DNA from 3 places in the Dyadobacter subterraneus genome. Region 1 is predicted to be linked to each of the others. Evidence: riboswitches for the same ligand, from Rfam matches in the RefSeq annotation. Region 1 holds a riboswitch; each other region holds the start of a gene.
What was found. Region 1 has a riboswitch for cobalamin ahead of IEE83_RS31825 (sulfite exporter TauE/SafE family protein). Riboswitches for the same ligand answer to the same signal wherever they lie in the genome.

Region 1 (4,289 bases):
TGTCTCACTTTGAATGGAACCGTTTAATGTTCCAAAATGGTGTGCAAAGACATTATTAATCAGGAAAAATTGAAATAATAAAGCGATTTTCAGCACACAACTGTACCGTTTTTTTTGAAAAATGAGATGGCCGTTTCCAGTCCGCGGGAAACAGTTTTTTTGCGTTTGCATACTTTTAACTTGTTTAGAGAAATGAGTTAAAAGCTCTTTACAGCATTTTACAATGCAAACGGAGAAAGGAAAAAAAGACAAGAAAAACGTTTAGAGTCGTACAAAAAGCGCACGACGATCCATGGCAAAATTGCCTGGATATACAAACACCAAACCTGACGAAGCTTCATTCCGCGAAAGCATTGTCAACAAAGAAAAGGCAGGTCTCCTGACTTGTAACATTTATACCGTCCTTCCCGGGGAATGAATTTTGAATGATAGATTGAGAGAATGATAGAATGGTGGAGTGCGCCAGATTTTGGAGCCGTCAGCCATTCTAGCATTCTCTCATTCAAAACTCAATCATTGCCCCAGTGGACATTGTTGATATAAACTTTTGATGTTACTTACAGTTGCGCGACAGTTCGTGATTTACACACGATTCCCTATTAATTCACTGATAGTAAAACCTTTTCCTGTTGGAAAAATAAAGAAAAGAACTTATTGAGGCGCAAATGTAGGGTTTTAAATGGAGTAATTGAAAGTTTTACGAAACGTTCCTATGGAACGAATGTCCGGAAGCTGATGGTTTTTCTACCAAAGAAATGTTCCTGCCGGAACATGATGGTTGAATAATGCTAATGTTTTCCTACCAACAAAATACTTTCACTTAGGAAATGTTTACGAGAAGGAATTCATTTACTTCATTGTCCCATCGGGACATTTCGTTGGTAGAAAGTGGCGATACCATCTGAACACTCGTTCCTTTAGGAACGTTTCGTGATTTTGTTTTGTCGGCTTGTTCCATCTTGGTTATTCGTTCATAAAAATGCGTGAATAATCTTTTGGCTCCTTCTTAATTTTCAATAGATTGCAATTCTAACACACTATAAATAAATGTATAATGGCTAATACCTACACACAAATTTATGTCCAATTTGTATTCGCGGTAAAATATCGGGAAGCTTTGATTCAACCTATTTGGAAGGAAAAATTACACAAATACATCACAGGTATTTTTCAGGAAAATCGCACAAAATGCTTCAAATTAACAGCATGCCTGATCACATTCATATTTTGGTTGGTATTAGTCCGCATCAATCGATTTCTTCTTTGATTCAAAACGTAAAAACTGAAAGCAGCAAATGGATTAAAACGCAGAATTTCTGTAAGTATCCTTTTGCGTGGCAGGAAGGTTATGGCGCTTTTTCATATGGAAAAAGTCAGGTGCCCGATGTAATCAGGTACATTCAAAATCAGGAAACACATCATCAAAAGAAAAATTTTATGGAGGAATACCGGAAGTTTTTAATTGCTTTTGACATTGATTGGAACGACCAGTATATTTTTAAGGAATTAGAATAGTAGCAAAGATTTTCGGAAGTCACGAAACGTTCCGAAGGAACGCGCAACAATAAGCAATGCATGTATTTTTCTACCAACGAAATGTTCCTATGGAACATGGTGGTTTAATAAGGATACGTTTTATATCAAGAAATGTTCTTGTCGGAACATGGCGATGGGGTTTGTCGTATCTTTCTACCAACGAATGTTCCTATGGAACAGGATTGTTAAATGATGAATATGTTTTCTGCCGACGAGATGTTCCTATTGAACATGTGCTAGGATTCGGCTTATTCTTTTATAGACGAGATGTTTGTATGTGACAAATTGTTAATAATGAGTATATTACATCAATAAGATGTTTTCATTTAGCAATGTTTTGCGATAAAGAATTCACATACTTAATTGTCCCATCAGGACATTTCGTCGGTAGAAAAACATAGCCAACCCACAACTTTCGTTCCGTTAGGAACGTCTCGTAAAAACCGCTTAAAACTTATTTCCGGCAAAATAATTTTGTCTCACTATAAAATTAAATAGTAAGTTTGCAGCCGTTAAGTGGTGTGTGACGCAAAATTTGCCGAACACTTAAAAGGGAATCCGGTGAAAATCCGGAGTAGTACCCGCTGCTGTAAGTTCACTAAAAAAGTCACAACATTTTTGCCACTGGGGATAATTTTGAATGATTTAATGAGTGAATGATAGAATGGCTGATAACTCCAAAATCTGGCGCGCTCCATCATTCTCTCATTCAAGATTCAATCATTCAAAATTAATCCCGGGAAGGCGTTGGGAGACTGAACGAGCCAGAAGACCTGCCATGTAACATCATATTCGGAATGCTTTCGGGAAAAAAGGCGTGAAGTTACTGGTTTGGCAGCGTGATTTTTGTTGCTGGGTTGCTTCGTATTGCATTTTCCATAAGTTGCCTGTGATATGGTAAACGGGTTTTTCTCAATAACTTATGTGAAAGGAAATGATCAATTATTTACTTATCGACTCTCTTCTTCTTGGAGTTCAGCATTCTTTTGAGCCGGATCATATGGCAGCAGTTTCTGTATTGGCAACGGAGAAAAACCAGAAGCCGAAGGATCGTTTGAAATTAATCTGGCGGTCGTCGCACTGGGCGCTTGGACATTCTTTGACGTTGATTCTTTTTGCTTGTCTGGTTTTGATATTGAAATCAGCAATCTCTCTGAACATTTCTGAAAAGGTCGAATTGGTAATCGGACCGTTGATGATCTGGCTCGGAATTGTAGCCTTCCGCCGGAATTTCAGAAAGCCTGATTTGACAGTTCAACCGGCAGCCGAACAAAAATTCAGCCGTTCTTTTTGGGTGGGCATGGTGCACGGACTGGCCGGAACGGGTGGTGCCTGCGCAGTAGCGTTGACCCTCGCCGCAAGTGATGCTTACACGGCAGTCTGGATCATTATTCTGCAAAGTTTCGGAATCATTTTCTCCATGTCTGCTTATGGTTATTTCTTCGCTTTTTCGATCAATAAATTTGCTGCGAAACGGGATCGCGTATTAAAAATTATTAATTACATAGTCGGGACTTTCTCAACTGTTATCGGACTGATAACATTATACGGCGCGTATGAAGGGTGAGATATTCTTCAAAAAGTCTGATTTCATAAGCTCAAAATCGCAATCATTTTTTATACATCCATACCTAATGAATTTCAATTTTTACCAAGCTACCATTCATCAACTCACGTTTGCAGGTCTATTAGCCATGACCGCCACTTTCTCCGCTCAAGCGCAGGAAGTGGTTTTATCTGATTCTACAAGAGAAAATATTTTGAATCCTGTGGTTGTAACGGCTACACGTTATGAAACGCGGAAAGAAAAAATTCCTCAAAAACTGGATATTATTACGCGCCAGGATATTGAAATGACGCCTTCAAATGACCTGACTGATATCGTAAGAAAGACGGCTGCGGTGGATGTAATCCAATATCCAAACTTGTCATCAGGAATTGGTATCCGTGGATTTCGTCCTCAGTTTTCAGGGTTAAACCAACGGACTTTGTTATTGATTGACGGCCGTGCGGCGGGTGCAACCAATTTGTCTCAAATCAATCTGAATGGCGTCGAAAGAATTGAAGTTTTGAAAGGGCCTGCTTCTTCTTTGTACGGTTCTCAGGCGATGGGTGGTGTTATTAACATCATTACCCAAAGATCAAAAGGCGATACGAAAGGGAACGGTTTTCTGGAATATGGAAGCTTTCAGTCGTACCAGGCTGGCTTGAATGCAGGTGGTAATCTGACGAAAAAGCTGGATTACGATATGTCTTTTTCCTATTTCGAAAGATCAAAAAATTACAAGATCGGGAAATGGAATTTGTTCCGTGATGCTTTTGATTACACCAAGGTCAGAAAAAATTACACAACTCAACCGGAGACGGATGTGGATGAAACCCAGACGGATGGTGCAACAAGGCCTTACACAAAACTTCATTATTTCACGGGTTCTTTAAGGCTTGGATATCAGTTAAATGACAATTGGAGAATTGATATTCGCGGCGATAAATTCCAGGCGAAAAATGTAGAATCGCCGGGTGAAATTTCTTCCGGTTCCACCGAGGCAAGTACAAAAGATGTTGATCGCGCAGCTTTTGATGTTTCGCTGACCGGCAAAATTGGAAATCATAGTCCGAGTTTGAAAGTATTTACTTCGGAAGAAAATACAAAAAATTATACACTCAATGTATCCGGCAAAACTGTTGTTCCTTTCCGCTCTGCCGAATTGGGGAATAACTGGAAAGGTATCCAGGTAAAAGATGTCTGGACA
Region 2 (4,289 bases), 110 kb from region 1:
TACGATGGCGCTGCAAGCCGGGAAATTTATTTTTGAAAACTACCAGCAAATTCAAATCCCCTTAAATGGTTTACTAGCCGAAAAAGAAAGATTTACAGAAAAACTCAGCCAAAATCCGATATTGAAAATTCATGAAAGTGCTACACATTTTTTCCTGGCAGAAACACTGAAAGGCAACGCAGCGGAACTCAAACAATTCCTGATCGAAAAATATGGACTTTTAATTCGTGATGCGAGTAATTTCAGAGATTTAACAAAACAACATTTTCGGATCGCTACCCTGTCGCCTGAAAAAAATAATCTATTCATTGAAGCCCTCGAAGAATGGAGAAATTATTGATCATAGCTCCGTTGATTGTCGGTTACATTCTGGATTTAATTATCGGCGATCCTGACAACTGGCCGCATCCGGTTCGTGTATTTGGAAATGCTATTGCATCTGGCGACAAACTTTTAAATAAAAATTCATCTCGATTTTTGAAAGGAATGTTGTTAGCAACAAGTCTTTGTCTGCTCACATTTTTCTTTTTTTATTTTCTAAATAAGAGACTTCTAAACATAAATATGTGGCTTTTCATCGCCGTCAACAGCGTTTGGGTTTGGTATGGATTAGCAAATAATGCTTTAATCACCGAAGGTCAAAATGTGTTTTTAGTTTTGGAAAAAGAGGGATTGGAAGCAGGAAGAAAGCAACTGTCGCGCATCGTTGGCCGGGATACTTCGCAGTTAACTGCCCAGCAAATCCGGATAGCGGTTTTTGAAACCATGTCGGAAAATCTTAGCGACGGTGTTATTGCGCCATTATTTTTCTACGCAATCGGAGGCGTTCCGGCCATGATGGTTTACAAAATGATCAATACTTTGGATTCCATGATCGGTTACCGCAGCGATAAGTACGAGCAATTCGGAAAATTCGCTGCCCGACTGGACGACGTTGCGAATTTCATCCCGGCACGAATTACGGCATTGCTTATGGTGATTGTAACAGGAAATTATCGCGGTCTGCAATTCGTCTTCAAATACGGAAACCAACATAAAAGTCCAAATTCAGGCTATCCGGAATCTGCACTGGCCGGAATTCTTAATTGTCGTTTCGGCGGGCCAAATGTATATCATGGAAAGTGGGTTGACAAACCTTTCATCGGGGAGAAGGAACGGATTATCGAGTCGGGGGAAATTCGGAAAGCAGCATGGATTAATCATAAGGTTTGTTTTGTAACCGTCTTGATTATCAGTTTGTTTTTTTATCATTTCCTTTGATAAGATCCCAATTTAACGACAATGCTTATTTGCCATCGGCAGATCTTGTAGGTAGAAAACATTTAAGGTTAATTACGAGGCGTTCCTATCGGGAACGCTTTGTGGCACGAGTTACATCTTTGCTACCAACGAAATGTACCGATGGTACAGTATCCAAATACACGTGAAACCGATTTGAAATAAATAATTGGGATTTTATTCTTAACTCTCCAGAGAAGTCAAGTTTTAAAGGTGACATCTATTCTTGCCTTCTCTTATACCTAGCTTATTTCATCAATAGAAAATACACACATCAGATTTATTACAACAAATCAAAAACCCCACATAAATCTTAGTAGTTTTGCATTCATCAGGGTAGTATCCCGGATTTGCGAAAATCCGGTTACTTTAAAAGGGAATACCGGTGCAAGTCCGGAACAGTCTCCGCTGCTGTAAGTTCATAAAAACATTCATGACAATTGCCACTGGGGACAATGATTGAATTTTGAATGATAGAATCAGTGAATGATGGCCAATTGCAACACATTCTCTAATTCACACATTCTATCATTCAAAATTACACCCCGGGAAGGCGTCAGGGGAAATGGAACGAGTCAGAAGACCTGCCTTATTCACTTAATACGCATAGCTTTCGGAAGAAAGGCTGGTAGCACAAATGACAAAAAAACAGAAGACCTCCTTTTGGGAAGTTCGCAATGACTTTGCGTGCATTTCCACTTTTATTGCAGCTGCGAAGTTTGCGGCTTTATTATTTATCCCACTGCTATTTTTAGCAGGCTGCGGTACTTCTTCAAATCTCACTGAAAGTGCAGAAACGGCTTCTTCGGGGAAAGACTATTTTTCTGAAAAAATCCAGATTCATCATGCCAAGGGCTTCACGATCGAATACCACGATAATTTTAAGGTGATCAATGTTTTAAGTCCGTTTGAAAAAAGCACCGATACGGCCAAATATGTTTTGCTTCAACGCGGCACAAAAAAGCCGAAAGGATATTCAAACAGCCAGTTTATTGAAATTCCAATTCGTAGTCTGGTCGCGATGTCGTCCATGCACGTAGGGTTGGTTGGACTTTTGGGAGAAGAAAAAATTGTAACCGGACTGGGCAATTTGAAATATGTTTCCAACCCGGAAATTATCAAACAAATTGAGGCGGGCAAAATTGCCGAAGTTGGAAAAGATCAGGGGTTGAATGAGGAAAAATTGATTACCATGCACCCGGATTTGATCATGACCACGGGCAGTCCGGTTTCAAAAATGGAGCGGTATACAACTTTGAACGCTGCCGGAATTCCTGTTTTGATTAATTCTGAATGGGTTGAAACTACACCATTGGGCCGTGCGGAGTGGGTTAAACTTTTGGCAGCGCTGCTAAATCGTGAAGATTTTGTCAACAAGAAATTTGCCAAAATGGAAGAGGAATACAAACGTCTTGCGGCATTATCTCAAAAAGTGAAAGTAAAACCGAGCATCATTACCGGTATGAATTCCAAAGATTCATGGTTTGTCCCGAATGGAAATAGTTATATGGCGCAGTTTTTCCGGGATGCCGGCGCAGATTATCATTGGAATAATACCAAAGCAACGGGAAGTCTGGCGTTAAATTTTGAAGCCGTTTACCCGATCGCTCTGACAGCTGATTATTGGCTGAATGTCGGGATCAGCAACTACGATAACAAAAAAGAAATTCTTGCGAAAGATCCTCGTTATACCGATTTCAAAGCTTATAAATCCGGACAGATTTACAGCTATAATAAACGTGTGAACAACCGCGGTTCGAATGATTATTGGGAATCGGGTGCTGTGAATCCGCAGATTGTTTTGTCGGATCTGATCAAAATCCTGCATCCGGAATTATTACCGGAGCATGAGCTGGTTTATTATAAGCAGGTGAATTAGGCGGTCGGCAATCGGCGGTCAGCTTCCGGCTCTTGCCACTCGAACTCTGGGCCGATTAAAATACTAGTTATGCAAATTTCTTCTCAATCTTATTCCAATTCCCGTCGGCTGATCATTATTGTTCTGTCGGTTTTGGCTGTGCTTTTTTTTCTGCTGGATATCATGCTGGGGTCGGTAAGCATTCCGTTTGGTGAAGTGGTGAGAATTGTGTTTTTGGGAGAATCGGACACTACCGCATGGTTATTTATTATTGAAAAAATACGCTTACCAAAAGCGATTACGGCCATCATTGTGGGCTGCGGATTATCCGTCAGCGGACTTCAAATGCAGACTTTATTTCGCAATCCATTAGCTGGCCCGTCCGAACTGGGTATCACGGCCGGAGCCGGGTTAGGCGTTGCAGCCGTAATGCTTACGAGCGGAAGTACCGCAAGTATTTATGCAATCCGGCAATTGGGTGTTTCCGGGAGCTGGCTGATTGTTGTGATGGCATCGCTTGGCGCCGCTTTGGTTTTGTCCATGGTTTTATTGATCGCCGGAAGAATTAAGGATAATGTTATTTTATTGATTGTCGGCGTGATGGTCGGGACGATAACGGTTTCCGTGATCAGTATCTGGCAATATTTCAGTCAGCCGGAAGAGTTGCAGGAATATATTCTATGGACTTTCGGCTCACTTGGCGGCATTGTTCAATATCATTTATACGTACTCTCCGGCGTCGTGATCGTTGGTTTACTCATCGCTTTTTCTTCTTCAAAGGCACTAAATGCCATGTTATTGGGAGAAAATTATGCAAGAAGTATGGGTTTGACGGTTGGAAAAACCCGCTTCATTATCATGGCCAGTACCAGTTTACTTACGGGAAGTATCACCGCTTTTTGCGGCCCGATTGGTTTTGTTGGTATCGCGATTCCACATATCACCCGATCACTTTTAGGCACTTCCGATCACCGTATTTTAATTCCTTGCTGTTGTCTGGTAGGTACTGTTTTGATGCTCATTTGTGATATTATTTCTCAGATGCCGGGAACGCAGACCGTTCTGCCGATTAATGTGGTCACCTCATTATTAGGCGCGCCGGTTGTGATCTGGGTTATTGTCAGTCGCAACAATTTACGTTCTTCTTTCTCAT
Region 3 (4,289 bases), 350 kb from region 1:
GGTAAAAAGAATTGGTAATATTATTTACTCTGCCCTGCAAAGAAGCGGCCGCTCCACGCCAGTCAAAGGTGGTTTCAACCAGAAAATTTTCAAGAATATATCCCTGTGTAAACTGTGCATGATCAGCCAAAGTGTATCGTTTTGAAACAAATTGTAATTGATTTGTCAACCGGATTTTTTTGTATTGAACAAACAGATTTACGTTTCCGGAATGTAAGGGAATGTGCGGTAATTGTTTGCCGACAATATCAGAGGCATATGCGTCATAAACCTTTTCCTGCGAGCTTTTTGTAAAAGCATAATTCAAATTACCGCCCGCTTTCCAATTGGTCCAGTTTCCCTTCCAGCCGATTTGTGTTTCAATGCCTCGTGCAACTACCAATTGCAGATTTTCCACGCGGAAATTATTCGCAGGATTCCAGTAAGTCCAGTTATTAATGCGATTATGATAAGTTGTTAAACTTGCCGTAAAAGAGTGAGTACAACTGACAACATGTGTTCCTTCCAAACCGATTTCTTTGTTAAAACCATCCTCAGGACGAATATTTGGATTGCCCAGACTTTTCCAGTAACGTTCATTTAAAGTTGGGACGCGGTAACTTCTCCCAACAGAACCTCTGACTTTTAATGAATTAATATTATTTTGAATCAAGCGATATTCGGCACCAAGCGAAGGTGTAAAGGGTGGATTAAATCCTGTAACTAAGGCCTGGCGAAGATTGATGGAGACCAGGAATTTTGGAGTAGCGTGCCAGCGTGTCAGAAGAAAAAAATCTTCACGATTCTCTGCGGTAACGGGTTTTTCATAATCAGTAAAGTGTGTTATATAGTGCGTAAATTCTGCTCCCGCCTGTAGTTGAATATTTCCCAGATTTTTAAATTTCCATTCAAATGCACGCTCAAACCTGGCACCGATTCTATCGGTAACTGCATGATCGAATTTTGAATAATCACCTGCCGCATGATCAACAATGTCCCGGATCCAGGAAGTTCTGACCGTCCAGTTATCAACCTGATACCTCAGCATTGTACGATAAGACTTTATTGCGGTATATTCACGGCCTGTAAGATTTTCAGGATTATTGGTTAACTGATTATCAGTAAGCCAAAAATGTGCCGATAATTGATGGCTGTTTTTTGTAAAATATAAGTCCTGAACCAGACCTTTCTGGAATGTTTCGGAAGGAATCATTTGTTTCTTATTCCTTTCAGTATACGGATAATGATTATTCATCCTGCCATCATATGCCGCGGTTTTTCCCGCAAAAGTCCATTTGTTAGCGAGGTTCGTCCCGTATTTAATAGTTGCCTGTGTTTGGCTGTTTCGGAAACTTTCCTGCTGTCTTCCAATCATAACTTGCAGTCCTGCCTGAGGCATGGAACTTCCCAGCAAAATACTTCCACCTACTGCATCAGTTCCCACAATACTGGCGGAAGAACCATACTGAACGGATAACTGGTCAAATCCTGCAACCGGAATTGTTGAAAAATCAGTTTGTCCCAAAGTGGGAAGATTTACATTAAGACCATTCCACAGCACCGCAGTATGATTTGCGGAAGTCCCGCGAAAAGCAACGGTTGCTAATTGTCCGGGACCGTAATTCTTAATAATGATGGGCGTATTTAAAGAAAGCAGATCCGTAATATTTCTGAAACGAAATTGTTCCATCGTAACAGAATCGATTTTCTGCACTTTTAATCCGCTCATAAAACGTTCAGGCGCATAACCATAAATGGTCACCGGATCCAGATGAATTGAATCCTTTTGCGCCATCAATTGATTTTCGAAGGCATTAACCAACAAAATCACAAGCAGGAGATAAAAGCGAATTTGCCCGCTACGCACCGTAAAAATTCAAGATCATCATAGTAAAACGATTAAATGATTTTTCCTCCGAAAATCAAAACGCTGAATGTTTCTGGCAGGTCTCCTGGCTTGTCTTGCTGATCCTGTACCTTCCCGTTTTCACAGTGGTTATGCAGATGAGATCAGTTTTTTGTAAGACTTACAGTTGCGGGGACAGCTCCCGTTTTTCGCGGGATTCCCTATTAAGCCATATGGTTGATTTGATTCAACTTCCGGCACCAAAAACTTTGTAAAGTTAACGAAATTATGCGGGTGTCACATAATCGTTTTTTTGAAATGGCGCTCTCCTTAAAATCGTTGCGTTATCTTTGCCTAAAATTCTGACAATTTGTTAACCCGCACCACAAAATCTTTTTCACTTTCAGCACCACAAAGAGGTGTTCTTCTGATGCTTGGGGCATCTTTTTTCTTTGCCCTAATGTCTGCAATTTCAAAATGGCTGAGTCGTGATTTTCATATTGTACAGCTGGTTTTCTTTCGAAATATTATTGGCGTATTGTTTATCGGAACAAGTATTTTGCAGCGACCGTTGAAGCAAAAAGGTGGGAGACTTGGCTTACTTATTTTTCGCGGCGTTGTCGGAACACTTTCATTATATCTTCTTTTTTACGCAATTCAAAATCTTGGATTAGGCCGAGCCTCCACGTATCAATATACTTATCCCATTTTTCTGGCATTTCTGTCCTGGCTTTTTCTGGGGGAAAAATTAAATTTTACCGAGTGGATTGCTATTTTACTGGGCTTTGCCGGGATACTGTTTGTCTTCCGTCCGGATCTTTCGATGTCGGTCAGAAATCATGTCATAGGATTGGGAAATGCATTATTAACTGCTGTTGCCTATCTGGCGATTCGTCAGCTAGGACAAGTTTATGATACCCGGGCTATTGTGCTTTCCTTCATGTTGAGCGGAATAGTTCTGCCAATATTTTCAATCGTAATCGGTACTTATTTCCCAAATGATCAGCTCGACTTTCTAATCGGAACTTTCAAATGGCCGGCAACCTGGCAACACTGGCTGGGATTTCTTGCACTGGGAATTACGGCGATGATCGGCCAGATCATGATGACACAATCTTTTACGTTTGATAAAGCAGGACGCGTCGCAGCGGTCGGATATTCCAATATTCTTTTTGCTTTGATATTTGGATTTTTGATGGGAGAGGCGATTCCAACTATTACCACATTATCGGGAATGGCCTTGATTATAAGTGGAGGTTTGTTAGTCTCTTTTTCAAAAGATAAAACAAAAAAATAAGCTTGCCACGAACGCACGAATTTAGTGTATTCGTGGCAAAAAAATTATTCTTTGGATTCGTTGAAAAGTAATTTATTTCCAAAAGGATCTGAAACTTCCATTGTAATGGCATTCCATGGCGCTTCTTCCAATCCCGGACGGTTGAAACGGTAATTTTTTTCGATCAATTCGGCATGATATTCTGTTAAACCCACACAGTCAATAAATACTTTCCCGCCAGGCGTGCAGTCACCGTGATGTTCTGTCAGGTGCAAAACAATCCCTTCTTTTGAAACCTGTATATAAAGCGGAAAATTGGTCTCAAACTGATGCGTCCAGTCAATTGTAAAGCCCAGCCAGTTTACATAAAATTCGACCGCCTTTGCTTCGTCGAAAATTCGGATAAGCGGAATAACTTTGTTTACTTTCATGATTAATAATGTTGATTGTTTCGCAAGCAAATGATTACTCGCAAATGAATATGTGTATGGTAAGATTTGAATATAAAATTGCCTGATATTAATTCATAAAAAAATTATTTGGTCAAAAAATGCGTTTTAAAAATGTATATCAAAAAATTATGAGACGATCAGCTTACATATTTACTTCGGTTTTGATTCTGTTTCTTGCATTAACCAGTTTCCGAACAGATTCTGTAACAAAAAAAGAAGAAGGAATTCACTGGATGACCATTGAAGAAGCCTATGCGAAAACCCAGAAAGAGCCGCGGAAAGTGTTGGTTGATTTATATACAGATTGGTGTGGCTGGTGTAAAGTGATGGATCGGGAAACGTATAAAAATGCTGAGGTAATTGATTACATCAACAAAAAATATTATGCCGTAAAACTGAATGCTGAACAAAGAGAAGCCATAACGCTTGGAAGTCAGAAATTTGAATTTATTGCAGAAGGACAAAAAGGCATTCATCAAATTGCACTGGCGCTTACAAATAATCAGCCAAGTTTTCCAACAACGATTTTCCTCGACGACAAATTTCAAATGATCCAGCCTTTGCCAGGTTATATGAAAGCAAAGGAATTTCATGAAGTGATCACCTTCTTTGGCGATAATTATAATAAAAAAGAGTCTTTCGAAGATTATAAAGCGAAAACTTATAAGCAGCTTTATACAAGTAAATAACCTGGTTAGAAATAAAAAAAGGCTTAAAAATGAATTTATCATTTTTA

Region 2: it holds a riboswitch for cobalamin, as region 1 does, so the genes downstream of both, IEE83_RS31340 (ABC transporter substrate-binding protein) here and IEE83_RS31825 (sulfite exporter TauE/SafE family protein) in region 1, are expected to answer to the same signal.
Region 3: it holds a riboswitch for cobalamin, as region 1 does, so the genes downstream of both, IEE83_RS30290 (TonB-dependent receptor plug domain-containing protein) here and IEE83_RS31825 (sulfite exporter TauE/SafE family protein) in region 1, are expected to answer to the same signal.

What each region holds. Positions count from the first base shown of each region.
Region 1 is NZ_JACYGY010000002.1:1,485,034-1,489,322, forward strand. It holds gene IEE83_RS31810 (TonB-dependent receptor) at 1-171, opposite strand, end outside; cobalamin riboswitch at 353-639, opposite strand; gene IEE83_RS31815 (hypothetical protein) at 821-958, opposite strand; partial or broken gene tnpA (IS200/IS605 family transposase) at 1,055-1,515, shown strand; cobalamin riboswitch at 2,037-2,331, shown strand; gene IEE83_RS31825 (sulfite exporter TauE/SafE family protein) at 2,471-3,103, shown strand; gene IEE83_RS31830 (TonB-dependent receptor plug domain-containing protein) at 3,231-4,289, shown strand, end outside.
Region 2 is NZ_JACYGY010000002.1:1,378,822-1,383,110, reverse strand. It holds gene IEE83_RS31350 (pyridoxal phosphate-dependent aminotransferase) at 1-340, shown strand, start outside; gene cbiB (adenosylcobinamide-phosphate synthase CbiB) at 325-1,260, shown strand; cobalamin riboswitch at 1,596-1,884, shown strand; gene IEE83_RS31340 (ABC transporter substrate-binding protein) at 1,916-3,157, shown strand; gene IEE83_RS31335 (FecCD family ABC transporter permease) at 3,227-4,289, shown strand, end outside; gene IEE83_RS31330 (ABC transporter ATP-binding protein) at 4,288-4,289, shown strand, end outside.
Region 3 is NZ_JACYGY010000002.1:1,138,465-1,142,753, forward strand. It holds gene IEE83_RS30290 (TonB-dependent receptor plug domain-containing protein) at 1-1,774, opposite strand, end outside; cobalamin riboswitch at 1,905-2,105, opposite strand; gene IEE83_RS30295 (DMT family transporter) at 2,196-3,122, shown strand; gene IEE83_RS30300 (glyoxalase superfamily protein) at 3,167-3,532, opposite strand; gene IEE83_RS30305 (thioredoxin family protein) at 3,682-4,242, shown strand.